DNA from 2 places in the Pantoea sp. CFCC18179 genome. Region 2 is predicted to be linked to the other one. Evidence: predicted binding sites of a transcription regulator. Region 2 holds the regulator's gene; the other holds the start of a gene.

Region 1 (15,380 bases), on a different contig from region 2:
TTTGGTTGTATGGCCGCAGTTGTACTTTTGGCGAAAACTGGTTGCAGGCCATCGTGCGCCAGATTGATTTCAATCCTTTCGATCCGCGAGATGCGTTGAAAAGCAAAGGCACCAATGTGCACTTCGGTCAGTTGGATCGCGCACAGCAGGTGTTGGGAATTGGTTATTTGTATGTCGAAGCCGATCCGAGTGCAGGGTAATAATGCGGTCACCATAAATGGCGACCCTACGGGAACCTGCCCGTAAAATCGCCTTTTCACATCACACTTGCGCCATGCCGCCATCGACAAACAATTCCGTGGCGTTGATAAAGCTGGATGCATCTGATGCCAAAAACGCCACCACTTTACCAATCTCTCCCGGCTCGCCAAGACGACCCAGCGGTACTTGCGCGGCTAATGCATCAAACAATCCCTGACGTTGATCTTCGCTGACCAACTCACCCAAACCTGGCGTGCGCACCGGACCGGGGCTGACCACATTGACGCGAATGCCGCGCTCTTTCACATCCAACGCCCAGGAACGTGCGAAGTTGCGCACCGCGGCTTTACTGGCGCTATAGACGCTGAATCCGGCGGTGCCTTGAATCGACGTAGTTGACGAGGTGAGGATTACCGAGGCTTTATCGCTGAGCAATGGCAGCGCTTTTTGCACCGTGAACAACACGCCACGTACGTTGGTGCCGAAGATACGGTCGAAATGTTCTTCGGTGATAGCGCCAAGCGGCAGCATGTCACCGCCGCCAGCGTTGGCGAACAGGATATCCAAACGTCCCGCCTGTTTGGCGATTTCGGCATACACCGTATCAAGATCGCTGAGTTTTGAAGCATCGGCGCGAATGCCGCTGGCCTGTGAGCCAATGCTGGCGACCGCCGCATCCAATTCGGCCTGACGACGACCGGTGATAAATACCCGCGCGCCTTGCGCCGCCAACTCTTGTGCCGATGCCAAACCAATGCCGCTGGTGCCGCCAGTGACTAATGCGATTTTACCGTTCAATGCGTTCATGTTTGCTTCTCCAATGATGGTTGAGGTTTTAATCACTGCGTTGCAGTGCATGGCAAGCAATGTAGCGCTGCGGCATTTGTGAATAAATGGTGTAAAATCGAAAGGACTATTTCTGTGTGTGGATAATGTAATGGATCAATTAATGGCGATTCGCGTCTTTGCGCGCGTGGTAGAAGCGGGCAACTTCACGCGTGCCGCGGATTCGCTCGATATGCCCAATGCCACACTCAGCAAATTGGTGCAGGAATTGGAAGCGCATCTTGGCATTCGCTTGCTGCAACGCACCACGCGACGCGTGACGGTGACACCGGAAGGGCGCGACTATTACGAAAAAGCGCTGCGCATCGTGCGCGATTTGGAAGATATCGATCACTCTTTCAACGCGCAGAGCGGCAAGCCGAGCGGCTATCTGCGCATTGATATCGGCGGATCGACGGCGCGTGATGTGCTGATTCCGGCGCTGCCCGATTTCATCGCCCATTATCCCGATATCCGTCTCGATTTGGGCGTTTCAGATCGTGCGGTGGATCTGATCAGTGACAACGTGGATTGCGTGATTCGCGGCGGCCCGCTCAGTGATTCCTCGCTGGTGGCGCGCCATTTGGGCGATGCCGAGATGATTACCTGCGCAGCGCCGAGCTATTTTAAAACCTACGGCATTCCGGCTTATCCGCAAGAATTGAAAAACGGTCATCGGTTGGTGAGCTATCTGGCACCGCAAAGCGGCAGGGCGTTCCCGTTTCGTTTTGCCAGCGGCGAGGACAAATTGGAAATTAAGACCGATCATCGCATTGGCGTGAATGAAAGCAATGCGCATCTGGCGGCGGCAGTGGCGGGATTAGGCATTATTCAAACCTTTCGCTACGCGGCGAAAGCGGATTTGCAGGCGGGTAAGTTAGTGGAAATCCTAGCGGCGTGGCGACCGGCTCACTATCCGTTTCACGTGGTGTATCCACAGAATCGTCATCTCACGCAGCGATTGCGTGTGTTTATCGAATGGTTGCGCGAGGTATTTCCTGCAAGATTGGCAGGGGAATAAGGACTACAAACTTCCCGCGCAAGGATGACAAAAAGCGATCAAAACGCCTACAACTGTGCGCCGCCGCTCCGATATTCGTGATTCACAACGCGACATATTATTCATGTGATCAGATGGGAACCGATTCGTTCCCACATTACATAAACAATATGGAAGACATTCGGTGCGTAAATCGACTCAATCGTTGTTCGCTGCTTCAGCTTTAGCACTACTGTTGAGCGCGACATCACAGGCCGCATCAACCGGAACAGTAACGTTTAACGGTGAGCTGACGCAAAATACTTGTGACATCAACATCGGTGGCCAAGGTCCTGATGCGACAATAGTATTGCCTACTGTACAAACCAGTTTGTTGCAAAGCTCTGGTCAAACAGCAGGTCAGCAACGATTTGGCATGACGCTGAGTAACTGCGCGGGCTCATTAGGCGCCGTTGCAGCATTTTTCGAGGCGGGTCAGACAGTTAATGCTTTGACAGGCCGTTTAAAAAACACCAACCTCACCGGCGCTACTAATGTCAGCTTGCAATTACTGGATGTTCCAAACAATAGCGCACCCATTCAGGTGGGTAATCAAAACCAGGTAAGCAATACCAGATTTGTGCTGATTAAAGGCAGTACGGCTCTGGTTTACGCCGTGCAATATTACGCCGAAGGCGCAACCACGCCAGGCTTAGTTAACAGCAGCGTCGTCTACTCACTTATGTACAAGTAAATTGTAGGGTGCGCATTATTGCGCACCTGGAAAATCATAACGTTCCTGTACCGCCGTCAGAACACCAAACCTGACCAGAAGTGAAGCTGTTATCCAACTGCGCGAACGTCACATACAACGAGGCGATTTCAGCCGGTTGTCCCGGACGTCCTAACGGCGCATCCTCGCCAAAATGCTGTACTTTCTCCTGCGGTTGTCCGCCACTTACCTGCAATGCGGTCCAATAGGGGCCGGGCGCTACCGCATTGACGCGAATCTTCTCTTTACCCAACTGTTTCGCCAGCGACTTGGTGAAAGCAACAATCGCTGCTTTGGTCTGCGCATAGTCCAGCAAAATCTCGCTGGGTTTATATGCCTGCACGGAAGAAGTGTTGATGATCGATGAACCCGCTGGCAGATAATCCAGCGCCGCTTTGGTGATCCAAAACATCGCGTAAACGTTGGTTTTAAAAGTAGCGTCAAAATCTTCGGTCGAAAGGGTGCGAATCGATTCATTGAACTGCTGGCGTCCTGCGTTGTTAACCAGAATATCCAGCCCGCCTAATCGCTCAGCGGCTTGATGCACCAGCTGTTTGCAGAAGGATTCAGAACGAATATCGCCCGGAATCGCCACCGCTTTACGACCTTCGGCCTCGATTAATTGCACCACCTCAGCGGCATCAGATTCCTCTTCTGGCAGATAGTTAATTGCCACATCAGCACCTTCACGTGCGTAAGCGATGGCTACGGCGCGACCAATCCCAGAATCACCGCCGGTGATCAGCGCTTTACGTCCGGTCAATTTGCCGCTGCCCTGATAGCTGGTTTCACCGTGATCGGGACGCGGTTCCATTTTGCTGGCTAAACCCGGTATCGGTTGTGTTTGTTGTTTAAAAGGCGGTACCGGATATTCTTCAATAATTAAGCTTTTATTGTTGGTTGGTGCAGTCATAAATTTCTCCTTGTGATGAAAGTGATTAATTTAAGCCTGGCATAAATGTGATAATTGTCACGTTGAAAACCTACAAAGCGTTTTATTAAGACGAAGCGGTAACGAAATTTAAGCAATAAAATTTAGTTAATGTCAGTAATTAATAGGAGAGGATGGGATGGAATGAAGGGATGTTGAGTGGGCATCCTTGCCCTGGCGGCTCATACAATCAAAGCCATTGATGCAGTTACTTTTTACCGCCTTTCTTACCGGCTTCAGATGCTTTTTCGGGATTGTCTTTAAAGCTCCCGCCGCTACTTTGTCCGCCTTTTTTACCGGCTTCAGACGCTTTCTTTTTATCGTCAGCGAAATTACCGGAACCGCCTCTATGCTCAGCCATAAAACATCCTCTTGTGAGTTGTTACTGCATGGCGGAAATAATTGCTTCAACGCCATGCCCATGCTGCAAGATTAAGGTTAGTTAGCTTCCAATTAATCACAAGCGCAGCGCGAGCGATTATTTATTGGTCTGATTATTTATTACCGCAGTTTTACCCAATCCTTTGCTGGTTACCAACCAAACAGCGCAGACGATCAATAATGAACCGCTAATAAATCCCTGGTTAATTTGCTCATCCAGCACTAACCAGCCCCATAAAATGCCGAACGGCGGGATCATAAAAGTGACGGTTAAGGTGCGCAGTGGGCCGATATCGGCCAGCAGGCGGAAGTAAAGAATGTAGGCCAGCGCGGTGCAAATAAATCCAATCGCCAAAATGCACACCCACACTTCGGGAATTTGCCAGTTTGCAGCGAGTGTTTGCGGTGCGCTGAAGGCAAAGAATGGCAGCAAGAACACCGATGCACCAAGCTGGCTACCGAAGGCTACTTTGGTGGCATCCAGCCCGCCGCGTGCGCCAATCCAGCGTTTGGTCAGAAAACCCGCCACACCGTAACAGGCGGTGGCGACTAAACAGGCCAAAATTCCCAAGATCAAGGTGCTGGAAAAGTGCGCTTCACCGGTGGTGCTGATGACGATAATGCCGCTGAATCCAGCGATCATGCCAAGCACTTTGTTCACCGTTAATTTATCGTCGAAGAAGGCTGCACCAATAATCACGCCCATTAATGGCGTGGTAGCATTGAGGATGGCTGAATAACCCGCCGGCAAAACGCGTGCGGCCAGGCAATACATCAGAAATGGAATGGCGGAATTGATGACGCCGAGCAACATGGCCCAGCCTAACTTGCCATCAAAACGGCGCGGAATACGCATGATCGCCATGATGATCAACAAGCCCAACATGCCGCAAAATACGCGCAAAAATGCAGTATTCACCGCACCTAACGCGGGCACCGCAATGCGCATAAACAGAAAACTGGCACCCCAAATCGCTGCCAATATTAGCAGTCGCAACAAATCCGCTGTTCTCATAGGTTCCACAATAGTTAACAAAAATTTGTCAGCAGCATAACAAATCAGATCATTTATAGCGTTGCCTTTCCCCGCAATTCGCGGCTATCATTTAGGAATCGATCATTTCCTTAATGGTGCTGTTATGGCGCAACCACTCAATGTAACGCGTGAGCGTGGACGTCCACGCCAGTTTGATACCGACATTGCCTTGGATCGTGCCATGCTGGTGTTCCGGGAAAAAGGTTATCACGGCGCGTCCATCAGCGATCTCAGTGCGGCGATGGAATTGACGGCGGGAAGTATCTATAAAGCCTTCAGTGATAAACGTGGCTTATTTTTGCAAGTGTTTGCGCGTTACACCTCATTGCGTAATGAGGTGCTACGTCAGCGATTAGAGCAGCAACCTGACGCGCGTGCGCGCATCGCTGAACTGCTGCGTTTTTATTTGGAATCGGCGAGTGATGTAGAAGGGCGGCGCGGTTGTTTAGTGGTCGGCAGCGCGATTGAATTGCAGGTGCTGGATAGCGAGTTGGCGGAGTTGGTGCGCCGCGCATTGCAGCGCAATCTGCATGCCATCGTCGCGTTAATCGAACAAGGGCAGCAAGACGGATCGATTAACCCGCGCCATGATATTCAGCCGTTAAGCGGCGTGTTGCTTTGCATGGTTTTGGGCATGCGCGTGGCAGGCAAAATGCAAAATCTGCCGCAGCAAGATTCTCTGATCGCCACTGTATTAACCTTGCTCGATTAAAAATTTTACTTAATTAGGAAGTGATCATTTCCTAAATGACTGGAGAACAAAATGACCGCATCAGCTTTGAAAGACGCGCCACGTTGGTCGCAAGCAGTAGATCAGCTCGAAGGTTTTACCCATCAGTACGCCACGGTTGATGGCGTGCGTATGCATTATGTCAGCGGCGGTAATCGCAACGGCGAAACCTTACTGCTGCTGGCCGGTTTTCCGCAAAGTTGGTTTGCGTGGCGCAAGGTGATGGCGTTGTTGGCCGATCGCTACTTTATCATCGCGCCCGATTTGCCCGGCCAGGGCGACTCCGACAAACCGATCAGCGGCTACGACACCATATCGCTGGCAGAGAAAGTGCAAGGATTGATGCAGCAATTGAAGCTGGATCGCTATTATCTTGCCGCACACGATGTCGGCGCGTGGGTTGCCTGGCCGTATGCCACGTTATATCGCCATCAGGTGAAGAAGCTGGCGCTGCTGGATGCGGGTATTCCCGGCGTCACGTTGCCGGAAGCTTTGCCTGCGACGCCGGATAAAGCGTGGAAAACCTGGCATTTTGCCTTCCATTTATTGCCGGATTTGCCTGAAACGTTAATTGAAGGGCGCGAAGCGATATATCTCGAATGGTTCCTTAAACGCAAAGCGGTCAGTCCAATGGTGTTTGGCGAAGAAGAGATGGCGGAATATCTGCGCTTATTGCAACAAAACGGCGCGTTGCGCGCAGGATTAGCGCCATATCGTGATGTCATGCATTCGGCCAGGCAGAATCAACAATTGCAAAAAGATTTCAGCAAGCTGCAACTGCCGTTGCTGGCGGTGAGCGCCGATCAAGGCTCGATTCCGGATATGGCGGAGCCGCTGCGCAAATTTGCTGACGATGTCACCGGAATTACGATCGCGCACTGCGGCCACTTCATCCCCGATGAGCAACCGCAGACGCTGGCTGAAGCGCTAGCTGAGTTCTTTCACTAATTAACTGGCGCACCGAAGTGCGCCAAAACATCAGATTAAAACGACATTGTCACGCCAGCATAATAGGCACGACCCGGCTCGTTATAGGTTGAAGCACCGGAATTCTCGCGATAAATGCGTTTATCAAACAGGTTATTGATACCGGCATTAGCGCGCAGATTTTTTGTGATGTCGTAATTCACATTCAGACCAAACACCGAATACGGGCTGATTTCACGCGACGTCATGTTGGTTTGATCGATATTGGTTTCAGCATTTTGGCGCGGCTTCTGGCGACCGTATTGCGTCCAGTTGATGTTAGCGCTCAGATCCTGCGTGGCTTGCCACTCCAACTGCGAGTTGATGGTGAATTCTGGAATCACTGACAGCGGATTACCGGTTTTCTTGCTCTCCGAACGGAACATATACGTGGCGTTGGATCGCCATTCCAGCGTATCGGTAATCAAAGGAATGGTCAGATTGCCTTCTAAACCTTCAACAATCGCCTTGCCGCCATTTTCCCAGCGCAGCACGTTATAGCTGCCGTTGGTGTAGATCGGATCGGTGCCGGAAACGATTTTGTTTTTGTAATCGTTACGGAAATAGGTGATGCCCGCGACATAGCCCGTATGGGTGAATTCCAATCCGACTTCTTTATTGACGCTGACTTCAGGATCGAGATTGTCATTCCCTAATAAATAACATTGCGTTAAGCCAATCGGGCAACCGTTGCCGCGTGTGGTCAGCAAATAGCCTGGCGTCGATTGATACAAGTTCGGCGCTTTGAAGGCGCGAGCGATACCGGCCTTCAAAGTGAAATATTCGCCCAAACCTTGCGAGATATTCAGGCTTGGGCTCCAGTTAGCACCAAACTCATCGTGATAATCAAAGCGCAGGCCCGGAATGATTTCTGTGCTGTCGGTGGCGGCGATGTTGTCCTCGAAATAGAGCGAACTCAGGCTAGCGCTGTTTTTGCTGCTGCGTTCACTCGGATCGCCCGAACTGCCCGGCAAATTCACGCCGGTCGCGCTAGCCGATAGCATTGAAGCCGGATCGTTCAACTCATCGCGATTCCACTCCGCGCCCAGCGTGACGGTTTGATCGACCAGCAATTGCAGCGGGAAGTTGATTTCGCCGCCCGCACGATAACTTTCTAAGCGGCTGGTAGCGTAGGTTTCGCTGTTAATCATCCCTTCGGTACGACCGGCAGTGCCTTCCTGTAAGCGAGTATTATTGGTTTTTTCGTAGTTGAAGTTGAGCTTCGAGGTGCCCCAATCCCAAATACCGTTGTGAGTGATGCCGTAGGTTTGGCGATAGAGGCGGTTGGTTTCATCGCCGTACAGCGATTCGACTAAACCGTCGGTGCTGGCGTTGCTGTTGCTGTTTTGCGTATCACCGGCATAGATGTTGCCTTGGCGGCTATAGCCGTAGGAGAAATCGACAATTTGCAGCGGGGTGATTTTCCACGACAGCACGGTATTAATGTCTTTATTGCGCACGCCTTCACGGCCAGCGGCATAAGAACCGTTTTCTGCGGTGTTGATATCAAAGGCGTCGGCATCGGTGCGGTTAATGTTGCCATACATACGCATGGTGAGCGCATCGCCGGCCAGCGGACCGCTGAGATTGAAGTTGGCGCGGCGCGTGTCGCCTTCTTTGCTGTTTTCCGGCTGGCTGGTGTACAGCGACAGCGATCCGTGCCAGTCGTTAGTCGGGCGTTTGGTGATGATGTTTACCACGCCGCCAGCCGCGCCAGAACCGTAACGTGCCGCGGCTGGACCACGAATGACTTCAATGCGTTCAACCATTTCCGCGGGCACCCAGTTGGTATCGCCACGAGAATCACGCTCGCCGCGCCAGCTATAACGCACCGAATTTCGCGATGAAACCGGCACGCCATCGATCATCACTAAGGTGTTTTCCGGGCCCATGCCACGAATATCAATTTGACGGTTATTACCACGACTGCCGCTGGCGCCGTTGCCGGTAAGGTTCACGCCGGGCATTTTACGGATGATGTCGGCGAGATCGTTAACAGGGGGATTTTTCTTGATGTCTTCCGCTGTGATGGTCGATACGCCTGGTTGCTGCTTCAGTTCCTGCTCGGCGGTGACAATCATCGATTCGTCATCCGCCAGTTTTTCAGTGGTTTCCGCAGCAAAGGCTGGCGACGTTAGCATTCCCGCTAAAAAAAGCGCTATTGGACGCTTTTTGCCACGCATAGTTACATTCACTTAAGGTTTCTCCCTGTTAGGTTAACAATTGTAAGTAAATGCGCATGATAATGATAACAATTATCATTGTATATAAGTGGCGAAGGTCGTCTCCACAATCTCTCCATGATTGTGCTGATTTATAATGGAAAGGTGTGCTGAAAGTAGGGTTATTCTAACGCGGTTGAAATGCAGATTATTGAGACGGTTTTATGGCGAAAGGGTGACATATTTTGAATTAAATCATAATGATAAAAATAAAGGTTACGCACGGTAATTATCTTTATTTGCTTTATGCTGCTCGCCATCGCTGAAAACAGTGATACGGATGGAAAATAAATTAAGGAGAAAATGTGCGCTATATCATACAAACCTTTACATTTGTGCTGAGCATCCTGCTCATGGCGGGGCCGACAAATGCGGCCGAAAAGATGGATTTCTGGCAGCAACCGCAGCATGGCGGCAACAGTTTTAACCGTTTGCCGCCCAACGAAGCGTATTTCAAAGCGTTACATGATTACGGCGCGAGTTGGGTGCGATTATCATGGGATAAGTGGCCGAAGCAGCAGCGTGATTTCTTATTAGGCAGTGCGGATCATTATCAAGGTTTGGTGGCGGAGGATGTCGCCACATTAAAGCAGGTGCTGGATAACGCTCAAGCCGCCGGTCTCAAAGTGGTTATCACTCCTTTATCGTTGCCCGGAATGCGCTGGTCGCAAAATAACGGCGGCAAGTTTGATGATCGCTTATGGCAAGACAAACAATATTGGCAACAAAGCGCGCGCTACTGGCACGATTTGGCCAGCATCTTGAAAGATCATCCTGCCATCGCCGCCTACAACATCATTAATGAGCCGGCACCGGAAAAAAATAGCGATCTGGCAGAACACGCGACGCCTGAATTAATGCAAGCCTGGTATCAGCGTAATCAAGGCAGCGCGCGAGATTTATCTGCTTTTTATCGCACGATTATTGCCGCGATTAGAGAAGTCGATCCCGCAACACCAATTATGGTAGATAGCGGCTGGTACGCCGCCGCCGATGCATTTAGCTATTGGCCGCAGGCGCTCAGCGATCCGCACATTCTTTATAGCGTGCATATGTATGAACCCTATGAAGCCACCAGCGCGCCCAATGCTAAACGGCAAAAACCGTGGAATTATCCCGGCATGGTGCCTTATGCCCATCAGATGCAGCGTTGGGATGCGGCGCGGGTGGCCGCTTATTTAACGTTGCCCTTTAACTGGGCAGCGGAAAAAGGTATCGACAAGCATCAAATGGTGGTGGGGGAATTTGGTTGTGTACGCACCCTAAAAGGCTGCACGCAATATCTTGAAGATGTGCTGAAGGTATTGGACAAACAGCAAGCGCACTGGGCGTTTTACAGTTTCCGCGAAGACAGTTGGGACGGCATGGATTACGAGTTGGGCAATAAAAAAGTGGCGTGGCGTTACTGGCAGGCGGCGGAGCAAAATCTGCCTGACACCATTCCGCGTAATGCCACCAAAGAGTTCGAGCCTATCCGCAAACGCTTAGACAAATCCGCGATGACTCATAACTAATTGTGCGTTTCCTACGGCAAAAGCAGGCCATTGATTCAGTGGCAAAATCTGAAATCCTCGCTTAATTCCGCGTCTTTACTGGCGCGGCAATCCCTTGCCGATATGGCTTTGATATCTATTGCCGAATTTCGGCAATAGATATGTTTTTTTCGCATTTGTGATCGTTGCACTCATTCAAAGAGAATGTCTTTGGGACGTCTTGAGGATGACAATTCCTGCCGCCAACGGGTGAGACAGGAGACAAAACCATCGCTACCTCAACGCCTTTTCCCTGCCGGGAAATTTTTTATAAATCAGGAGAAAGGTTCCAGTGAAACTCGCCAAAGGCATGACTCTTTTAGCGCTCGCATTGAGTGCCCACACCGCGTTCGCCGCCGATCAATCCGTGCCAACCGACAGCTCGTTACACGTGCAGGCCGATCCTGCGCTGAAAAGTTTGCTGCCAGCGGATGTGGTCAAGCGTGGTTACATCGTGGCCGGAACCAATCCCAACACGCCGCCAACCACCTTCTATAAAGAAGACAACAAAACTCTGGCGGGACGTGAAATCGATATCATGAATGCCGTGGGCGAGCGCCTGGGAATCCAGGTTCAATGGCGCGACACCGGCGGTTTCGACAACATCATTCCTGGCTTAAAAACCGGTCGTTATGACGTCGCGCTGTCTAACATCAACGCCACGCCAACGCGCGCCAAAATCATCGACTTCGTCGGTTACTACGATGCCAGCTTGCTCGGCATTATCTCGCGCAAAGATGCCAACATCGCGCCGTTCAAAAACCTTTCTGATGTGTGTGGCAAAGAAGTCGGTGCGGGTTCCGGCACCACGCAGGTAACGCGTTTGGAAGAAGCCAGCAAAGCATGTGAAGCTGCCGGTAACAAACCGATCAAAGTGTCAGTGTTCCCGGATCGTCCTGCTGGCGTGCAAGCGGTGGTGAGCGGTCGCGTGCCGATGTTCCTGGGTCCATACGAAGGTTTGCTGTGGCAGGTGAAAGTGATCAAACCGTTGACCATGAGCGGCGAAATCACTGTGCACGATGCGCCAGTTTCTGTCGCCTTCCCGAAAGATTCCGCGCTGGAACCGGCGGTGCAAGCTGCGCTGAACTCGCTGATCAAAGATGGCAGCTACAAAAAGATCCTTGATAACTGGGGTATCGGTTTTGGTGCAGTTAAAGAAGCGAAACGCAATCAGGAAATCTTTCAATGAGTGATATTCACCACCCAACCGACGATTTGAAAATCGTCGGCAAACGTTACTACGGACGCTGGTTCAGCGCGCTGGTGGTGCTGTTGTGCGTGGTGGCGATGGCGCATTCGATGATTAACAATCCACGCTTCGAATGGGGCGTGATTGCGGAGAACTTCACCGGCGCATCAATCCTGCAAGGCGTATTAATGACGTTGCAGCTGACTGCAATATCTGTGGTGCTGGGCTTTGCTTTCGGAACGGTGCTGGCGCTGATGCGTCTCTCGTCGAATCCGGTGTTGGTCGGCGTGAGCTGGTTCTATACCTGGTTCTTCCGTGGCGTGCCGATGCTGGTGCAACTATTCTTATGGTACAACATCGCCGCACTTTATCCGACGATTGCCTTGTCGATTCCCGGCCTCGGCGAAATCTGGAGCACGCAATCCAACGCCTTAGTGAGTCCTTTTAGTGCGGCGGTGATCGCATTAGTGATGCACCAATCTGCCTATGCAGCGGAAATTGTGCGCGCCGGGATTCAAAGTGTCGGCAACGGACAATTGGAAGCGGCGCGCGCGCTGGGCTATCGCCCGTCACAGATTTTCCGTCATACCGTGTTGCCGCAAGCGATGCGTGCCATCATGCCGCCTGCCGGTAATGAAATTATTGGTCAGCTGAAAACCACCGCGGTGGTGTCGGTGATCTCGCTGCAAGACGTGCTGTTTTCGGCGCAGATTATTTATCAGCGCACCTATGAAGTGATTCCGCTGCTGTTGGTGGCAACCTTGTGGTATCTGCTGATGACTTCCGTATTGTCGGTCGGCCAATTCTACGTTGAGCGCTATTTTGGCCGTGGCGTTACGCGTCGTGAAAAGCGCAGTTTCTTCAAATCGCTGCCGGGATTATCAGGCGTGAAAGCCGTAAGGAGCGTGAGCAATGGCTGAAGCAATCGCCTTACGTAAAGTCACCAAACGCTTCTCAGGCGTGACGATTCTCGATGAAGTGAATCTGGATATTCCCGCCGGTTCGGTCACGGTGATCCTTGGACCGTCGGGTTCCGGCAAATCGACGCTGTTGCGTTGCATCAACCATCTGGAAAAGCTGGATGGCGGCACCATTCGCATTGGCGGCGAGATCATTGGCTACAAGCAGAAAGGTCAGGCGCTGCATGAATTAAGCAGCGTGGATGTGGCGCGTCAGCGTGCCGAAATCGGCATGGTGTTCCAGCAGTTCAACCTGTTCCCGCATCGTACCGTGTTGCAAAACATCGTTGATGCGCCAATGCGGGTTAAAAAGCAGAGTCGCCAGCAAGCCACCAGCAAAGCGCTGTCGCTGTTGAAGCAAGTGGGATTATCGGGTCGCGAAGATGAGTGGCCACAAAATCTCTCGGGAGGACAGCAGCAGCGCGTGGCGATTGCTCGCGCGCTAGCGATGGATCCCGGTGTGATGTTGTTTGATGAACCGACTTCAGCACTCGACCCGGAACTGGTCGGTGAAGTGTTGCAGGTGATCAAACAGCTGGCGCACTCTGGCATCACCATGGTGGTGGTCACGCATGAAATCGGCTTCGCGCGCGAGGTGGCCGACAACATTGTGTTTATGGAAAGCGGCAAGATCGTGGCGGCCGGTCCAACCCAGCAAGTCCTCGACGACCCGGAAAACGGGCGCGTAAGAAACTTTATTGCAACGGTGCTTTAGGCACCGTTTTTCATTTTTAATGCCAGGAACAATGATGACGCAAAAACCGGTAATGCACAGCGCGCATTGGGGCGCTTTTCATGCCCAACAGCAGGGCGATCAACTCACCATCGAACCGTTCAAGGGCGATCCCGATCCCAGCCCGTTACTGCAAAATTTTCGCACCGCACTCAACCATCCGGCGCGTGTTGCCCGTCCGATGGTGCGTCGCGGCTGGCTGGAAAACGGCCCTGGCCCGGACGATCGGCGCGGCAATGACGACTATATCGCGGTGAGTTGGGAGGAAGCGTACAGGCTGGTGGCGCGCGAACTGCAACGCGTTGGAGATAATTATGGCCCGGAAGGCATCTTCGGCGGCTCTTACGGCTGGTCGAGTGCCGGACGTTTCCATCACGCGCAAAGCCAGGTGCATCGTTTCCTCAATACCACGCTCGGCGGTTACGTGCGTTCGGTAAACAGTTACAGCTCGGGTTCCGCTTCGGTTTTGCTACCGCACATTGTCGGTGATATGACGGAAATCGCCCGACGCGGCGTGAGTTGGGAAGAGATCGCCCAGCACAGCGAAATCGTGCTGGCCTTTGGCGGCCTGGCGTTGAAAAACTCACAGGTCGCCAGCGGCGGATTAAGCGAACACACCGAACGCGGTTTTATGCAGCAGGCAGCACAGCGCGGCACGCGTTTCATCTCGATTAGCCCGTTGAAAAGCGATCTGCCGGACGAAGCGCAGGGCGAATGGTTGGCACTGCGACCGGGCACCGACGCGGCCTTTATCCTTGGCGTATTGTCAGTGTTGATCGATGAACAGCTTACCGACGAAGCTTTCCTCGCACGTTACACCGTTGGCTGGCCGCAAATGGTCGCCTACATTCGTGGTGAAGAAGATGGAACGTTGCGTGATGCAGCGTGGGCAGCCGAAATATGCGGCGTGAATGCGGCATTTATCGAGGACTTCGCGCGCCACCTTTATGGCAAGCGCGTGTTGGTCACGGTAGCGCACGCGTTGCAGCGTGCCGAACACGGCGAACAGCCGGTGTGGCTGGGATTGGTGTTGGCGGCGGCGCTCGGACAGCCGGGCTTGCCGGGCGGCGGTTACACCTATGCGCTGGGCGCGTTGGGGCATTACGGCAAGCATCACAATTTGGTGAGTTTCCCGGCGCTGCCGCAGGGCAAAAACGGCATTGATCGGCTGATTCCGGTGGCGCGTATTGCCGATATGCTGCTCAATCCCGGCAAACAGTTTGATTACAATGGCCGCCGCTTAACCTATCCGCACATCCGTTTGGCCTATTGGGCGGGCGGCAATCCGTTCCATCATCATCAGGATTTGGCTCGCTTGCGTCAGGCGTTTTGCCAGTTAGATACGCTGATCGTGCATGAAATCGCCTGGACCGCCAGCGCGCGTCACGCCGATATCGTGTTGCCCGCCACCATGACATTGGAGCGCGAAGACATTGGCGGTGCGCCGACCGATCGCCATCTATTTGCCATGCAGCCGGTGGCCGAGCCGTTTGGTGAAGCCAAAGATGATTACACCATTTTTGCCGAGCTGGCGCGCCGCTTAGGCCATGAACAGGCTTTCACCGAGGGTCGTGACACGCGCGGTTGGCTTGAACATCATTACGCGCAGTTGCAACAAAAGCTGGCGGCGCAGCAGGTTGAGATCCCCGATTTCGCCACTTTTTGGCAACAAGGCGTGCTGGAGTTGCCGCAGTTGAAAGATGGTGGCCGCATGATCAATGCTTTCCGCGCCGATCCCGACGCCGCGCCGCTGCCAACGCCGAGCGGCAAAATCGAAATCTTCTCCGCCACCATCGCCAGCTTCAATTACGAAAACTGTCCGGGACATCCGGTATGGCGCGAGCCGCAGCAGCAACCGGATGCTGAGCATCCGTTTTGGTTAATCGCCAACCAACCGGCAACGCGCTTGCATAGCCAACTGGAT
Region 2 (15,380 bases):
CCTGACCGCCTCAAGCCGCGCTGCGAGCGCGCTCAAAGGCGTCTAGTGTCTTTTTACGTGCGTCCTTATGTTCCACGATTGGCGCGGGATAATCGAGTTTCTTATTATTTTTCTCAGCCCAAGCCTGCGGTTGATGGATATCACTGTCCGGCACATCTTTCAGTTCCGGTAGCCATTGGCGGATGAACTCGCCTTGTTTGTCAAAACGCTCGCCTTGCGTGGTGGGATTGAAGATACGGAAATAAGGCGCGGCATCGGTGCCCGTTGACGCAGCCCATTGCCAACCGCCGTTGTTGGCCGCCAGATCACCATCGATCAGTTGCTGCATGAAATAACGCTCACCTTCGCGCCAATCAATTAGCAAATCTTTCACCAGGAAGCTGGCGGTTATCATGCGCAGTCGATTGTGCATCCAGCCCAGCGTGTTGAGCTGTCGCATCGCTGCATCAACAATCGGATAACCGGTTTTTCCCTGCTGCCAGGCGGTTAAGTGCTCTTTGCTACTTTGCCAGCGCACGTTGCGCGTCCAATCAACAAACGGCTGATGCTTGCACAGTGCCGGAAACGCCACCATCAAATGACGATAAAACTCGCGCCAAATCAGTTCGTTCAGCCAGGTAAACGCTTTACCCGCGTCCAACGCGTCGGGATGTTCTTTCAAAATACGATGCAAACACTGACGCGGCGATAGCACGCCAATCGCCAGATACGCCGATAAGCGACTGGTGCCATCGATGGCCGGTAAATCACGCTGATCGGGATAATGTTGCACCGCCTGTTTGGCGAAATGGCGCAACTGTTTTAAGGCCGCTTCTTCACCCACCGGGAACCAGCTTTCATCAAACTGTTCGCTGGGATAATCAAAATCAGGAATCTTTTTCGCAATACGAATCGGCGCATCAGCGCGGGCTTTTGGCGCGTGATGGCACTCCGGCAAGCCTTGATGCAGACGGCGCACAAAGGCTTTACTGAAAGGCGTGAACACTTTGAACATGGTGTTGCTGCCGGTTTGGACGCTACCGGGCGGCAACAGCAAGCTGTCGTCGAAACCCTGACAAATCACACCTTGCGCATCCAGGCGCTTTTCGGCTGCGGCATCACGCTCGCGTTCGTTGATTTCATACTGATAGTTGTAATACAACTCATCCACTTGATGCTGCTGACAAAATTCCGCCAGAAAATCCACCGACGCGGCAAAATCATCACATTGTTGGTAATGCAATGGAATGCCGCGTTCGGCCAGCGATGCCTGCAATAAACGCAAATTTTGTTGAATAAATGCCGCCTGCTTTGGCGACATATGATGTTGCTGCCACTGTTTTGGCGTGGCGATAAATAGCGCCAGAATGTTGGCTTTACTGTCGCGGCAAGCTGCGGCCAGCGCCATGTTGTCATTGACGCGCAAATCATTGCGCAACCAAACTAAATGGGTGGTCATAAAGCTCCGAATTATTGCCCGTAGCGCAAACGCAGCGCTTCTGGATAGGGATCAAAGTAGCGCTGCTGTGCCAACCATGGATGCGGGAACTCCGCCATGTAATGTTTCAGCATGGTGATTGGCGCGAGCAATGGCTGCACGCCGCGACGATAGCGATCGATTAACTGCGCCAATTCCTGACGCTGCGGCGAGCTCAGTTGCGGGCGGAAGTATCCTTGTACGTGCATTAACACATTGGTGTGATTGCGACGCGAAGCCTGATGCGACATTAAATGCATCAGGCGATTGCGATATTCAGTAGCGTAATCATCCAACGAATCCCACTGATCCATCGCCGCCACAAAACGCCCCATTTCGCGGTATTCATCTTGCGCATGCGACAGCAGCAGCAGTTTGTAACGACTGTGGAACGCCATCAATTTGTGGCGCGACAACCCGCTGCGCCACATCTCATTAAACTCATGCAGCGCATACACGCGGCCCATGAAGTTTTCGCGAATGGCGTCATCATGCAGCCGACCATCCTCTTCCAGCGGTAGCCACGGCAGCTCTTTTTGCAGAAATGCGGTGAACATGCCGGTGCCGGCTTTACGATTGTCATTGGTTTTAGGCTGATAAACGCGCACACGTTCCAGGCCGCAGCTAGGCGATTTGGCACACAGAATATAACCGCACAGATGATGCAGCGATTTGACGCGCTCGGCTGACCAGCGCTGCATTTCATCGGTGACTTCTTCACCGCCGTCTTTGCTGAAACAGAGGTGGATGTTGTCATCGCCCTCTTTCACCAGGCGTAGAGCTGGGCGCGGCGTGGGCAAACCAATTGCCATTTCCGGGCACACCGGTTCGAAGCGCACATATGGCACGAGTTCGTCTGTGGCGAAGGAAAAACGTTTGTGGCCGCCATCGAATCGGACATTATCCCCGAGCAGGCAAGCGCTGATACCGACAGGAATTTTCTCGCTCATACTTGTACAACCTCAAAAATCTTGTAGAGGTTTTAAGTGTAGCTGAAATGAGAGGGGATAACAGCGGGGCCAAAGCGAGAAGCAATAAAAAACCCAGCGCTTCATGGGAAGTAGCCGGGTTTTTTATTGCTGCAAAGCGATTACCAGTGAATGCCAGCCGTGGCTTCTGACTGCGCTAACCAAACTGGTTTAGTGCTGGTTTTGCACCATACGCGATGCAGATAACTGTAAAAACGTGCGCGATCCTGGCGGAATAACATCACTGGCAGCGCCAGCAAACCGATTAATACCACCAGCACACGGCGCAGCACGATTTTATAGAGTGGATATGCCTGATACATCTTTTGCCTCCCTCGTGGTAAATATTGCGTTGAAATGTGATCTACCGCAGATATTACGCCTGGCTGTGTAATTTTACTACTCATCCGACCACTAATTTTGCGCTTTTTTTCACCTTTTTGTGCACTGATGAAAGTTAGTTACATAAATGTAAATTCTAAGATCTCGTTAGGTTAAAAACATCATCGCGGACGGCGCGACGCTTTATTGCTAAAGTGGTGCGTTGACTTTTTTGCCGCTGGAGGCAGCGTGACCACCATCTTGATTGTTGAAGATGAAAAAGAGATCCGCCGTTTCGTGCGCCTGGCGCTGGAAAGCGAAGGTCTGAAAATTGTTGAAGCGGAACAGTTGCAGCGCGGCCTGATTGAAGCCGCCACGCGAAAGCCGGATTTGGTGATCCTCGATCTCGGTTTGCCGGACGGTGATGGCAATGATTTTATTCGCGAAGTGCGCCAATGGAGCAGCATGCCGGTGATTGTGCTGTCAGCGCGCAGCGATGAGCAGGATAAGATTGATGCGCTGGATGCCGGTGCGGATGATTATCTCACCAAGCCGTTTGGCATTGGTGAATTGCTGGCGCGCGTGCGTGTGGCGCTGCGTCGTCATCAACGTGAGCAGCCAGAACCGATCGTGAAGTTTGGCGAAGTGAGTGTGGATTTAGCGGCGCGACGTGTGCTGCGTAATGAACAAGAAGTGCATCTGACACCGACCGAATTTCGCTTGCTGAGTTTGCTGCTGAATAATGCAGGAAAAGTGCTGACGCAACGTCAGTTACTTAATCAGGTTTGGGGACCGAACGCGGTCGAACACAGCCATTATTTGCGCATCTACATGGGGCATTTGCGGCAGAAACTGGAAGCGAATCCCACTCAGCCCAGCCATTTGCTGACAGAAACCGGCATTGGCTATCGTTTTATGCCATAAAAAAAGGCCGCTAAGCGGCCTTTTCTGTTCGCAGTGCGATTAGGCGTTTTTCAGCACTTCACTAACAATCTCAACCGCTTCTTTCTCGATCTGCTGACGATGTTCAGCGCCGAGGAAACTTTCACAGTAGATTTTGTAAGCGTCTTCAGTGCCTGAAGGACGCGCAGCAAACCAGCCGTTTTCCGTCATCACTTTCAAACCACCGATTGACGCGCCATTGCCCGGCGCAGCGGTCAGACGTGCGGTAATCGGATCGCCCGCCAGCGTGTCAGCACTGACCATCTCTGGCGACAGCTTCGACAGCGCGGCTTTCTGCGCGGACGTTGCTGGTGCTTGCAGACGGTTGTAGCTTGGCGCGCCGAAGCGCTCGGCCAATTCGTCGTAATGCTGCTGAGGATTCTTGCCAGTCACCGCAGTGATCTCCGCCGCTAGCAGGCACAGAATGATGCCGTCTTTATCGGTTGACCAGGCTGAGCCATCGAAACGCAGGAAGGATGCGCCCGCGCTCTCTTCGCCGCCGAAGCCAAAGCTGCCATCGAACAAGCCATCAACAAACCATTTGAAGCCAACCGGCACTTCCACCAGCTTGCGACCAATGTCATTAACTACGCGGTCGATCATGGCGCTGGATACCAGCGTTTTACCGACGGCAACGTCTTTGCCCCACTGAGGGCGATGCTGGAACAGGTAGTTGATCGCGACAGCCAGATAGTGGTTCGGATTCATCAAACCGGCTGGCGTAACAATGCCGTGGCGGTCGTAATCAGGATCGTTACCGAATGCCAGATCGAATTTGTCTTTATAGGCCAGCAAACCGGCCATCGCGCATTCCGATGAGCAGTCCATACGCACCACACCATCTTTATCCAGATGCATGAAGCGGAAAGTCTGATCGATGGCATCGTTAACGATGGTCAGATCCAGTTTGTAGTGTTTAGCGATGCGCTGCCAGTAAGCGATACCTGAACCGCCTAATGGATCGACGCCAATTTTCAGGCCAGCTTTCTGAATCGCCGGGAAGTCAATCACCTGCGCCAGACCTTCAATGTACGGCTGAATAAGATCCTGCTCCACGATGTGGCCGCTCGCCCATGCTTGATCGAGCGGCAGACGTTTCACGTCTTTCAGCTCGCCTTTGATCAGTTGGTTAGCGCGATCTTCTACCACTTTGGTCACGTTGGTATCTGCTGGACCACCGTTTGGCGGATTGTATTTAATCCCGCCATCTTCCGGTGGGTTGTGCGAAGGCGTGATCACGATGCCGTCCGCCTGCGCGCCACCGCGTTTGTTGTGCTCAAGAATGGCGTTTGAGATTGCAGGCGTTGGCGTGTAACCGTTGTCCTGCTGCACAATCACATCAACACCGTTCGCCGCCAATACTTCCAGCACTGACAGAATCGCCGGTTCAGACAGCGCGTGCGTGTCTTTACCAACGTAGCACGGGCCGGTGATGCCATTCTTTTTGCGCTCTTCAGCAATCGCCTGCGCAATCGCCAAAATGTGCTGTTCGTTGAAGCTTTGGCGTCCCGCGCTGCCGCGGTGGCCTGAAGTGCCAAATTTCACCGCATGATCCGCATTGGCCACATCGGGCTTCAGGACGTAATACTGCGAGGTTAATTGTGCAACGTTAATCAAATCGCTCTGCTGAGCAGGCTGCCCAGCACGGGGGTGATTGGCCATTGGCGCTTCTCCCTGACGCTTCAGTTAAATGGTGCCGCGAACTTTCTCTGTCAGTTCCTGAGGGAACTGCATAGCCAACATGATGTGTTCCACCATGCTGCATTTGCGACCTGTATTGGTATTGGTGATCACCCAGTACGGCGTGCCGGGAACATGCTTCGGCTTGGTATGGGTGCCATTTTGCAGCAGCGTATGCTCATCACCCGCAAAGTAAACGCGGGTGCGGCCCTGCAACGAGGCAGTGGCTTCAGCAAATGCTGCTGGATCAAGACGATAGAGCGTTGACAATACCAGCATGAAGCGGTTAACCGCCTTATTCTGCTCGGCATATTCATCGGAAAGCAGCAGTTCACGCACCGCACGCACGCGATCCTGAGGACGCGCTTCACGGCTGGCAGGTTGTGCTTCTTTCACTGATGCACCCACGGCAGGCGCAGCTGGTGCGCTTTGACCGGCGGTGAACTTCAACATGCGGCGCAAAATATCAGAGGCGCTTTCACCAATGTGCTGCGTGTGGCTGGCAATATAACGGTAGAGTTCTTCGTCAACTTCAATCGTTTTCATCTTTTTCCGTACGATTCTGGCAAATGACAGAACCACGCATTAATGCAACGGCTTTAGCAAAATTCAGCTGTGCAAAACGTGAGCGGGCTCTAACATAAGGATTATAAAGTTAAATCCGTGGCAGCCGATAGCGTTGGCAACGTTTCCGGGCAAAAGTCGGAATATGCCCTAATGCCCACCGGCCTGACTGCTGGACAGGTGAATCCATGATAACCTAAGCCAAGGTCACAACCGTAAGAACTTTAGCCATGATTTTGAACGCCCGTCTGCAAACTGAACAATCTCCCGCAAATGCCACGCCGATTCTGTTAATTCATGGCCTTTTCGGCAGCCTTGATAACCTTGGCGTGCTGGCACGCGGTGTGCGCGATGCACGCCCGACGTTGCAAGTTGATGTTCGCAACCACGGTTTATCTGAACGTAGTGAAGTGATGAATTACGCCGCCATGGCGCAAGATATCGTTGAGACGCTGGATGCGCACAATATTGAGCGTGCTGGCGTGATCGGCCATTCGATGGGCGGCAAGATCGCCATGGCGCTCAGCGCGATTGCCCCGCAACGCATTGAAAAAATGGTAATGATCGATATCGCACCCGTCGATTATCAAACCCGTCGCCACGATGAAATTTTTGCCGCCATTCGCGCAGTGAGCGCGGCGGGCGTAACGCGTCGCAGTGAAGCCGCTGAAGTGATGCGCCAGCATATTGCTGAAGAAGGTGTAATCCAGTTCATCCTGAAATCGTTCGCCGATGGCGAATGGCGCTTCAATGTACCGGTGTTATGGGACAACTACAGCACCATTTCAGGCTGGCAAGAGGTCCCGGCCTGGCCGCATCCGGCGTTGTTTATTCGCGGTGGCGATTCGCCGTATCTGGATAATCAGCATCGCGACGCCCTGCTTCGCCAGTTCCCGCAAGCGCACGCACATGTGATCAGCGGCGCGGGACATTGGGTGCACGCCGAGAAACCTGATGCGGTTTTGCGCGCGGTTCGACGTTTTTTTAACCTGTAAAAGCAAAAGCTTGCTGTCTATGCTTTAGGGTTGGCGTCAGGGAAGGCGCTGGAGTATGATGTCGCGCTAAAAATTTGCCGCGGATATTTTCGCCGCGGTCGGGCCGATAATGTTTTAATCGCGCAGCGCCTTTCCGCCGTTCGCGCCCACTCAGTTTTACAAACCATGGCAAAAGAACAAACAGACCGTACAACGCTTGATCTCTTCGCAGACGAGCGGCGTCCTGGTCGCCCGAAAACCAGCCCGCTGACGCGCGATGAACAATTGCGTATCAACAAACGTAATCAGCTCAAGCGCGATAAAGTGCGTGGGCTGCGTCGTGTCGAGCTGAAAATGTCCAGCGAGGCGGTTGATGCGCTGAGCACGCTGGCCGACCAGCAAAACATCAGCCGCAGCGAATTGATTGAACAAATGCTGCTGGCGCAGCTCAAACTGTCGTAACGCGCGCAGACCGCACGCAGGAACAAATGTCGTGGCTTTACAAGTTCCGCGCTTTTTCCCGGTCTGCTATTATTCGCATATCTGTGCAGTCAATTGACTGACTTCCACACTCAGGATTTAAGAGGCTACCTAACTCATGGCAATCGTAGGCATTTTCTTCGGCAGCGATACCGGCAACACTGAAAACATTGCAAAAATGATCCAGAAACAACTGGGTAAAGATGTCGCCGAAGTGCATGACATTGCTAAGAGCGCCAAAGAAGATCTCGATGCCTTCGATATCCTGCTGCTGGGCATTCCAACCTGGTATTACGGCGAAGCGCAGTGCGATTGGGATGATTTCTTCCCGACGCTGGAAGAGATCGACTTCAACGGCAAATTGGTTGCGCTGTTTGGCTGTGGCGATCAGGAAGATTACGCCGAGTACTTCTGTGATGCGATGGGCACCATTCGCGACATCATTGAGCCAAACGGCGCGGTGATCGTCGGTCACTGGCCAACCGAAGGCTATCATTTCGAAGCGTCGAAAGGTTTGGCGGATGACAAACACTTCCTCGGCCTGGCGATTGACGAAGATCGTCAGCCAGAGTTGACCAACGACCGTGTTGAGAAGTGGGTGAAGCAAATCTTTGACGAATTGCAATTGAAAGAGATTATCGAAGCCTAATTCCCTTCTCTTCCCGATGTGGGCGCTGACTCACATCGGGCAACGGAATTTCCTATAAAAATAATAGCTACGGTTTTTTAACTTTTCCCCGCAAATCTGTAGAATACCCGCAATGGTCATCCGCTTATTCCTCTGGCAGTAGAATGAGGCTGAGTGAAATGGAATCCAAAAACCAAACGTCTTGAAGACGTTAGAGACATTATCCTTACCGCTAATGGTGATTAAGGACGTTGCCTTGGTTTTCATTTCACTGCTTGAGTTCTATAATGAGACGCAAATGAGAATGCGCGTTGACCTAAACATTCAAGGCCCCTGCGCCGTAAGTGACTAGCAAAGTAACAGGACAATATCCGCATGACTGACAACAACTCCGCATTGAAGAAGGCTGGCCTGAAAGTCACTCTCCCCAGACTGAAAATTCTGGAAGTGCTTCAGGGACCCGGACCCGAGTCCCATCACGTCAGTGCGGAAGATTTGTATAAACGCCTGATCGATATGGGCGAAGAGATTGGCCTGGCAACGGTATATCGCGTTCTTAACCAGTTTGACGACGCGGGCATCGTAACCCGTCATAACTTCGAAGGCGGTAAATCCGTATTTGAACTGACTCAGCAGCATCATCACGATCACCTGATTTGCCTGGATTGTGGCAAGGTTATCGAATTCAGCGATGAATCAATCGAAACGCGTCAGCGTGAAATTGCCACTCGCCACGGTATCAAGCTCAGCAACCACAGCCTGTACTTGTATGGTCACTGTGCTCTGGGAGACTGCCGCGAAGACGATACGCTCCACGATAAATAATCGAGTGTGCTATGCAGTATAAAAAAACCGGCGCTTAAGCCGGTTTTTTTACGTCTGAATTAGGCAACGAAGGTTTCTTGCAGATAGCGCCAACGCGGAATCGGCGTGCTGCAATCCAGCACCGCCAATGAGATGCGAGTTTGATTGACGCCATTCATCATCTGCAATTCACGATACTGAATTGTCACTTCCTGGCTTTGCTGCGAAATGATGGCATGCTCGCTGGTGGCAATGCGCATCCCTTCGCGTTGACCATGCAACTGGCGAAACAGCGTTTCCATTTCATGGATGTCCATCTGTTTGCCTTGCGGCGTCACCATTTTAAATTCGGGATGAAAGTGCGATAAAAACAGATCAATGCTGTCATCGCTACCTTCTGCCTGGTTAAAAATACGTTCGATAAGCTGATGTAAAACCACCACGCTGTGTTTGGCTTCCAGAGCGAGACTTGTCATTTTTCTTCCTTCGATAACCCGCGGAGCAACGTCTGAGAGCGCATAGCCTACCTGAAAAAAAGTTTTTCACACTGGCAAATGGATTAATTTTGCTAAAGTCAGAATAGTCGCAAGAAAGGCAATTAGCACATTATTAGCGAATCAGCATAAATGGTTGTTTGAGGCCAAATGCAGGCAATAAAAAAGGGCGATTGCTCGCCCTTTCGTTATCTTATGGTGCTAGAAACAAAAACAATTAATCGCCGATTTTTGCCCAGGTATCACGCAGGCCAACGGTACGGTTGAATACCAATTTGGATGGCTGCGAGTAGACGCTGTCAGAACAGAAATAGCCTTCGCGTTCAAACTGATACGCTGCCATTGGCGCAGCTTCACGCAAACCTGGCTCAACGAAGCCCTGCTTGATTTCCAGTGAAGCTGGGTTGATGGTGGTGAGGAAGTCCTCCGCCGCTCCAGGATTTGGCACGCTGAACAGACGATCGTACAGGCGGAATTCTGCTGGCAGTGCATGAATAGCGGAAACCCAATGGATCACACCTTTCACTTTGCGGCCATCCGCCGGATCCTTGCTCAAGGTATCCACATCACAGGTGCAGTAAATGCAGGTGATGTTGCCTTCTTCATCCTTCGCCACTCGCTCGGCACGAATCACGTAGGCATTACGTAGACGCACTTCTTTACCCAGCACCAAACGTTTGTATTGTTTGTTGGCTTCTTCACGGAAGTCAGCGCGATCAATCCACACTTCACGGCTGAATGGCACTTCACGCGTGCCCATCTCCGGATTGCTTGGGTGATTCGGCATGGTGAGGATCTCTTCGTGACCCGCTGGCAGGTTTTCAATCACCACCTTCAACGGATCCATTACCGCCATGGCGCGCGGCGCGTTCTCATTGAGATCGTCACGAATGCATGATTCCAAAGACGCCATCTCAACGATATTGTCCTGCTTGGTCACACCAATGCGGCGGCAGAATTCACGGATTGAAGCCGCGCTGTAACCACGACGGCGCAGACCGGAAACAGTCAGCATGCGTGGATCGTCCCAACCTTCAACAACCTTCTCGCTCACCAACTGCGTCAGTTTACGCTTAGACATCACCGCGTATTCCAGATTCAGGCGCGAGAATTCGTACTGGCGCGGATGCACTGGAATAGTGATGTTATCCAACACCCAATCGTACAGGCGACGGTTGTCCTGGAATTCCAAGGTGCACAGTGAATGCGTAATGCCTTCAATCGCATCCGAAATGCAGTGGGTGAAATCGTACATCGGATAGATGCACCATTTGCTGCCCGTCTGATGATGATCGGCAAACTTAATGCGATACAGCACCGGATCGCGCATCACGATAAAGCTGGAAGCCATGTCGATTTTGGCACGCAAGCAGGCTTTACCTTCTTCGAAGCCGCCATCGCGCATCTTCTGGAACAGCGCTAAGTTCTCTTCCACGCTGCGATCGCGATACGGGCTATTTTTGCCCGGTGCAGTCAACGAACCGCGATATTCACGGATTTCGTCAGCAGACAGTTCATCAACGTAAGCCAATCCTTTGTTGATCAGCTCAACCGCATAGTTGAACAGTTGATCGAAATAGTCTGAGGAGTAACGAATGTTGCCGCTCCACTCAAAGCCCAGCCATTGCACGTCACGCTTGATGGATTCGACAAACTCCAGATCTTCTTTCACTGGGTTGGTATCGTCGAAACGCAGATTGCACTGGCCTTGGTAGTCTTGCGCAATACCAAAGTTCAGGCAGATAGATTTCGCATGGCCAATATGCAGGTAACCATTGGGCTCAGGCGGGAAACGGGTATGCACACTGTTGTGCTTACCGCTCGCCAAATCTTCGTCGATGATCTGACGAATAAAGTTCGTTGGGCGGGCTTCAGCCTCACTCATCTCAAAATCCTCAAAAACTATAACGGGTGATTTGTACCACGAAGTAACGGAGTATGATCCACAAAGCGCAGGAGGGAAACAACCGTTTGTTGGTCGTTTTAAAACAAAAAAGGCAGGAATTGCTTCCTGCCTTCTGGGTCAATCACAAGGACTTAGCCTTTAACCTCATACAACGGGGTTTGACCTGCCACTACTGAACCGCTGGCCAGTAAATTCAGACCGGCGAAATCATCGCTGTTGCTAACCACAACCGGGCTGATCATTGAGCGCGCATTAGCGTTGAGGAAATCCAAATCCATTTCCAGGATTGGCTGACCTGCGGTTACGACTGCGCCCTCTTCTACCAGACGCGTGAAGCCTTTACCTTCCAGCGCCACGGTATCCAGACCCATGTGAACCACGATCTCGACACCATTTTCTGCTTCGAGGCAGAAAGCATGGTTAGTGTTGAAGATTTTCACCACGGTACCGGCAGTTGGTGCCACCACGATTTTATCGGTTGGCTTGATGGCTAAACCATCGCCGACCGCTTTGCTGGCAAAAGCTTCATCAGGCACATTTTCCAGCGCTACCACTTCACCGGTGACCGGAGCCAACAATGTTGCGATAACGGCTTTTTCGCTATTCAGCACTGCCTGTGGTTTTGCTGCTACCGGAGCTACGGCTGGCGCTGCTGCCGAGGCGGCAACTGGGCCTTTGCTCAGAACCGTTTTCATTGCAGTAGCAATGCTTTCAGCCTGAGTACCGACGATCACCTGCACACTTTGCTTGTTCAGACGAATCACACCTGAAGCGCCTAGGCGTTTGGCAACACCTTCATTGACCAGCGCAGAGTCATTTACATTCAAACGCAGACGAGTGATACAAGCATCGATGTGAGTCAGGTTGTCTGAACCACCGATCGCAGCGATGTAACGACGTGCCAGCGATTCAGTTTGGCTTTCGCCATTGCCGCTGTTATCAACATTAACGTCATAACCGTCAGTTTCATCGCCCGCAGAGAGTTCGCGACCCGGTGTCATCAGGTTGAATTTTTTGATGGTGAAACGGAACACCACATAATAGATAACGAAGAACACTAAACCTTGTGGGATCAGCATCCACCAATGCACTGCCAGCGGGTTACGCGTTGACAGCACCATATCCACCAAACCGGCGCTGAAGCCGAAGCCCGCAATCCACTGCATGCTTGCCGCGATGAACACGGACAGACCGGTTAACGCAGCGTGAATCACATACAGCACCGGCGCCACGAACATGAAGGAGAATTCCAGCGGTTCAGTAATACCGGTAAAGAAGGCAGCAAAGGCCGCAGCCAACATAATACCGCCCACTTTGGCGCGGTTTTCTGGACGCGCACAGTGGTAGATTGCCAGCGCAGCGCCAGGCAGACCAAACATCATGATTGGGAAGAAGCCAGCCTGATAACGACCGGTGATACCCGGGATACCAGAACCATCAGCGATAGACTGCGCACCGCCAAGGAATTTAGGAATATCATTGATGCCCGCTACGTCGAACCAGAATACCGAGTTCAACGCGTGATGCAGACCAACCGGGATCAGCAAGCGGTTAAAGAAGGCATACACGCCTGCGCCGACAGAACCCAGCTTCTGAATGTGTTCACCGAAGTTAACCAGGCCACCAAAGATGATCGGCCAGATATACATCAAGATGAACGCCACCAGGATCATCAGGAAGGAGACCAGAATCGGCACCAAACGGCGGCCGCTGAAGAACGACAGCGCTTTTGGCAGCTCAACGTGACTGAAGCGGTTATACACTTCTGCGGAGAGAATACCGACCAGAATACCCACGAACTGGTTATTGATTTTTCCGAACGCGGCAGGCACTTGCTCAACCGGCATTTTCTGAATCATCGCAACCGCAGCCGGTGAACACAGTGTGGTCACCACCAGGAAGCCGACGAAGCCGGTTAATGCAGCAGCACCGTCTTTATCTTTTGACATACCGTAAGCCACACCAATGGCAAACAGCACGGACATATTTTCGATGATCGCCGAGCCCGATTTGATTAACAGTGCTGCCAGCGCATTACCTGCACCCCAGCTATCTGGATCAATCCAATACCCGACACCCATCAAGATTGCCGCTGCCGGCAGAGTCGCTACCGGCACCATCAGTGCGCGGCCGACCTTTTGCAGATATCCTAAAATACTCACCTTATTCTCCCCCTATGAGACTGGCGTTTTGCCGTGGCGCGAGTTGATTTTATTATCCCGTCGCCCGGTACCTTGATGACACTTTTCACCACGATGCGCAGTGTAAAGACAAATTAATTCGCCTCGCAAATTAAAACCACTACAACTGTGACTTTAATCACCAAAATGGTGGTTTGGGAATGCGAAATGCTAGCCAGCACCACAAACTTATTTTATGATGAAAAATATCGAGTCGCACTTTTCCCGGATGGCTAAGCTTAAACGCATTACGCTTAAGGGCAGAAAACCGCAACTCCACATTTCCAATCTTAATTGAGGTGAAGACATGAGACTGATCCCTTTAGCCACAACTACCCAAGTGGGTAAATGGGCTGCACGCCATATTGTTAACCGCATTAACGCGTTTAAGCCTAGCGCAGAACGTCCTTTCGTGCTGGGTCTGCCAACCGGTGGCACGCCACTGGAAGCTTACAAGCACCTGATTGACATGCACAAAGCGGGCCAGGTTAGTTTCAAGCATGTTGTCACCTTCAACATGGATGAGTATGTTGGCCTGCCGAAAGAGCATCCGGAAAGCTATCACAGCTTCATGTACCGTAACTTCTTCGATCACGTTGATATTCAAGAGCAAAACATCAATCTTCTGAATGGCAATGCCGAAGATATTGACGCAGAATGTCGTCAATACGAAGAGAAGATGCGCGCCTATGGAAAAATTAACCTGTTCATGGGTGGCGTAGGCAACGATGGTCATATCGCCTTCAACGAACCAGCTTCTTCACTCTCATCCCGTACCCGCATCAAAACCCTGACGCACGATACGCGCATCGCCAACTCACGCTTCTTTAATGGCGATGTTGATCAGGTGCCGAAATATGCGCTGACCGTTGGCGTGGGCACCCTGCTGGATGCGGAAGAAGTGATGATTTTGGTGACAGGTCATTTGAAAGCGCAGGCGCTGCAAGCGGCGGTTGAAGGTAACGTGAATCACATGTGGACCATTAGCTGCCTGCAATTGCATGCAAAATCCGTTGTGGTGTGTGATGAGCCAGCCACCATGGAACTGAAAGTGAAAACCGTGAAATATTTCCGCGAAATGGAAGCGGAAAATATGAAGGGTGTGTAACAACACGTTGTAGAAAACCTGCTGCTAGTTAGGCAGCAGGCTTAGCCGGGAGAGAAAAACGATGTACGCATTAGTTAACGGCCGGATTTTTACCGGTCATGAAATTCTGGACAATCATGCTGTCGTCATTGCAAATGGCCTGATTGAGCGCGTGTGTCCGCGTGATAGCCTGGACGCGGCAATCGCACAGCAGGATGTAGCTGGTGCGTTTATCGCTCCTGGTTTTATCGATTTACAGCTCAACGGCTGCGGTGGCGTGCAATTTAATGACGACATCAATGCAATCAGCGTTGAAACCCTCGAAATCATGCAACGCGCCAACGAAAAATCGGGCTGCACCAGCTATTTACCGACGCTGATCACCAGCACCGATGAACTGATGAAGCGCGCGGTAGAAACCATGCGCGCCTACCTGGCGAAGCATCAGAATCAGGCATTGGGCCTGCATCTTGAAGGTCCATGGCTGAACAAGGCGAAAAAAGGCACGCACAATCCGGAATTGATTCGTCTGCCAGACGCTGAACTGGTGGATTTCCTGTGCGCCAACGCCGATGTCATCACCAAAATCACCTTAGCGCCGGAAAATGCAGGCAGCGAGGTGATTCGCAAACTACGTGACGCGGGAATCATCGTTTCCGCAGGCCATTCAAATGCCACTTATGAAGAAGCGAAAATCGGTTTCAGTGCCGGTGTAAGTTTCGCAACGCACCTCTATAACGCCATGCCGACCTTTGCCGGTCGTGAGCCAGGCCTGATCGGTGCGCTGTTTGATTCGCCTGATGTATACTGCGGCATCATTGCAGATGGTTTACATGTCCATTACGCTAATGTGCGCAATGCAAAACGCATCAAAGGCGACAAACTGGTGTTAGTGA

Evidence for each region. Region 2 encodes Fur, which represses iron uptake genes when iron is present. Its sites were predicted from a motif close to ATAATAATGAGAACNACTATCAA; they were not measured.
Region 1: a site for Fur is predicted at 9,061-9,083, ahead of ACPUC7_RS09410 (TonB-dependent siderophore receptor). Genes of this name have one in related genera too.

What each region holds. Positions count from the first base shown of each region.
Region 1 covers NZ_JBNBPM010000003.1:385,071-400,450, forward strand. The annotation lists gene ACPUC7_RS09365 (ROK family protein) at 1-200, shown strand, start outside; gene ACPUC7_RS09370 (SDR family NAD(P)-dependent oxidoreductase) at 262-1,008, opposite strand; gene ACPUC7_RS09375 (LysR family transcriptional regulator) at 1,139-2,047, shown strand; gene ACPUC7_RS09380 (fimbrial protein) at 2,211-2,759, shown strand; gene ACPUC7_RS09385 (SDR family oxidoreductase) at 2,794-3,690, opposite strand; gene ACPUC7_RS09390 (KGG domain-containing protein) at 3,917-4,069, opposite strand; gene ACPUC7_RS09395 (DMT family transporter) at 4,187-5,104, opposite strand; gene ACPUC7_RS09400 (TetR/AcrR family transcriptional regulator) at 5,229-5,837, shown strand; gene ACPUC7_RS09405 (alpha/beta fold hydrolase) at 5,889-6,803, shown strand; gene ACPUC7_RS09410 (TonB-dependent siderophore receptor) at 6,839-9,004, opposite strand; gene ACPUC7_RS09415 (glycoside hydrolase family 5 protein) at 9,349-10,557, shown strand; gene ACPUC7_RS09420 (ABC transporter substrate-binding protein) at 10,868-11,764, shown strand; gene ACPUC7_RS09425 (amino acid ABC transporter permease) at 11,761-12,684, shown strand; gene ACPUC7_RS09430 (amino acid ABC transporter ATP-binding protein) at 12,677-13,438, shown strand; gene ACPUC7_RS09435 (molybdopterin-dependent oxidoreductase) at 13,473-15,380, shown strand, end outside.
Region 2 covers NZ_JBNBPM010000005.1:137,777-153,156, forward strand. The annotation lists gene phrB (deoxyribodipyrimidine photo-lyase) at 11-1,438, opposite strand; gene ACPUC7_RS11950 (YbgA family protein) at 1,450-2,406, opposite strand; gene ACPUC7_RS11955 (YbfA family protein) at 2,547-2,747, opposite strand; gene kdpE (two-component system response regulator KdpE) at 2,995-3,669, shown strand; gene pgm (phosphoglucomutase (alpha-D-glucose-1,6-bisphosphate-dependent)) at 3,709-5,349, opposite strand; gene seqA (replication initiation negative regulator SeqA) at 5,374-5,913, opposite strand; gene ybfF (esterase) at 6,162-6,926, shown strand; gene ybfE (LexA regulated protein) at 7,092-7,367, shown strand; gene fldA (flavodoxin FldA) at 7,504-8,034, shown strand; gene fur (ferric iron uptake transcriptional regulator) at 8,389-8,838, shown strand; gene ACPUC7_RS11995 (hypothetical protein) at 8,898-9,293, opposite strand; gene glnS (glutamine--tRNA ligase) at 9,529-11,196, opposite strand; gene nagE (N-acetylglucosamine-specific PTS transporter subunit IIBC) at 11,349-13,373, opposite strand; gene nagB (glucosamine-6-phosphate deaminase) at 13,705-14,505, shown strand; gene nagA (N-acetylglucosamine-6-phosphate deacetylase) at 14,567-15,380, shown strand, end outside.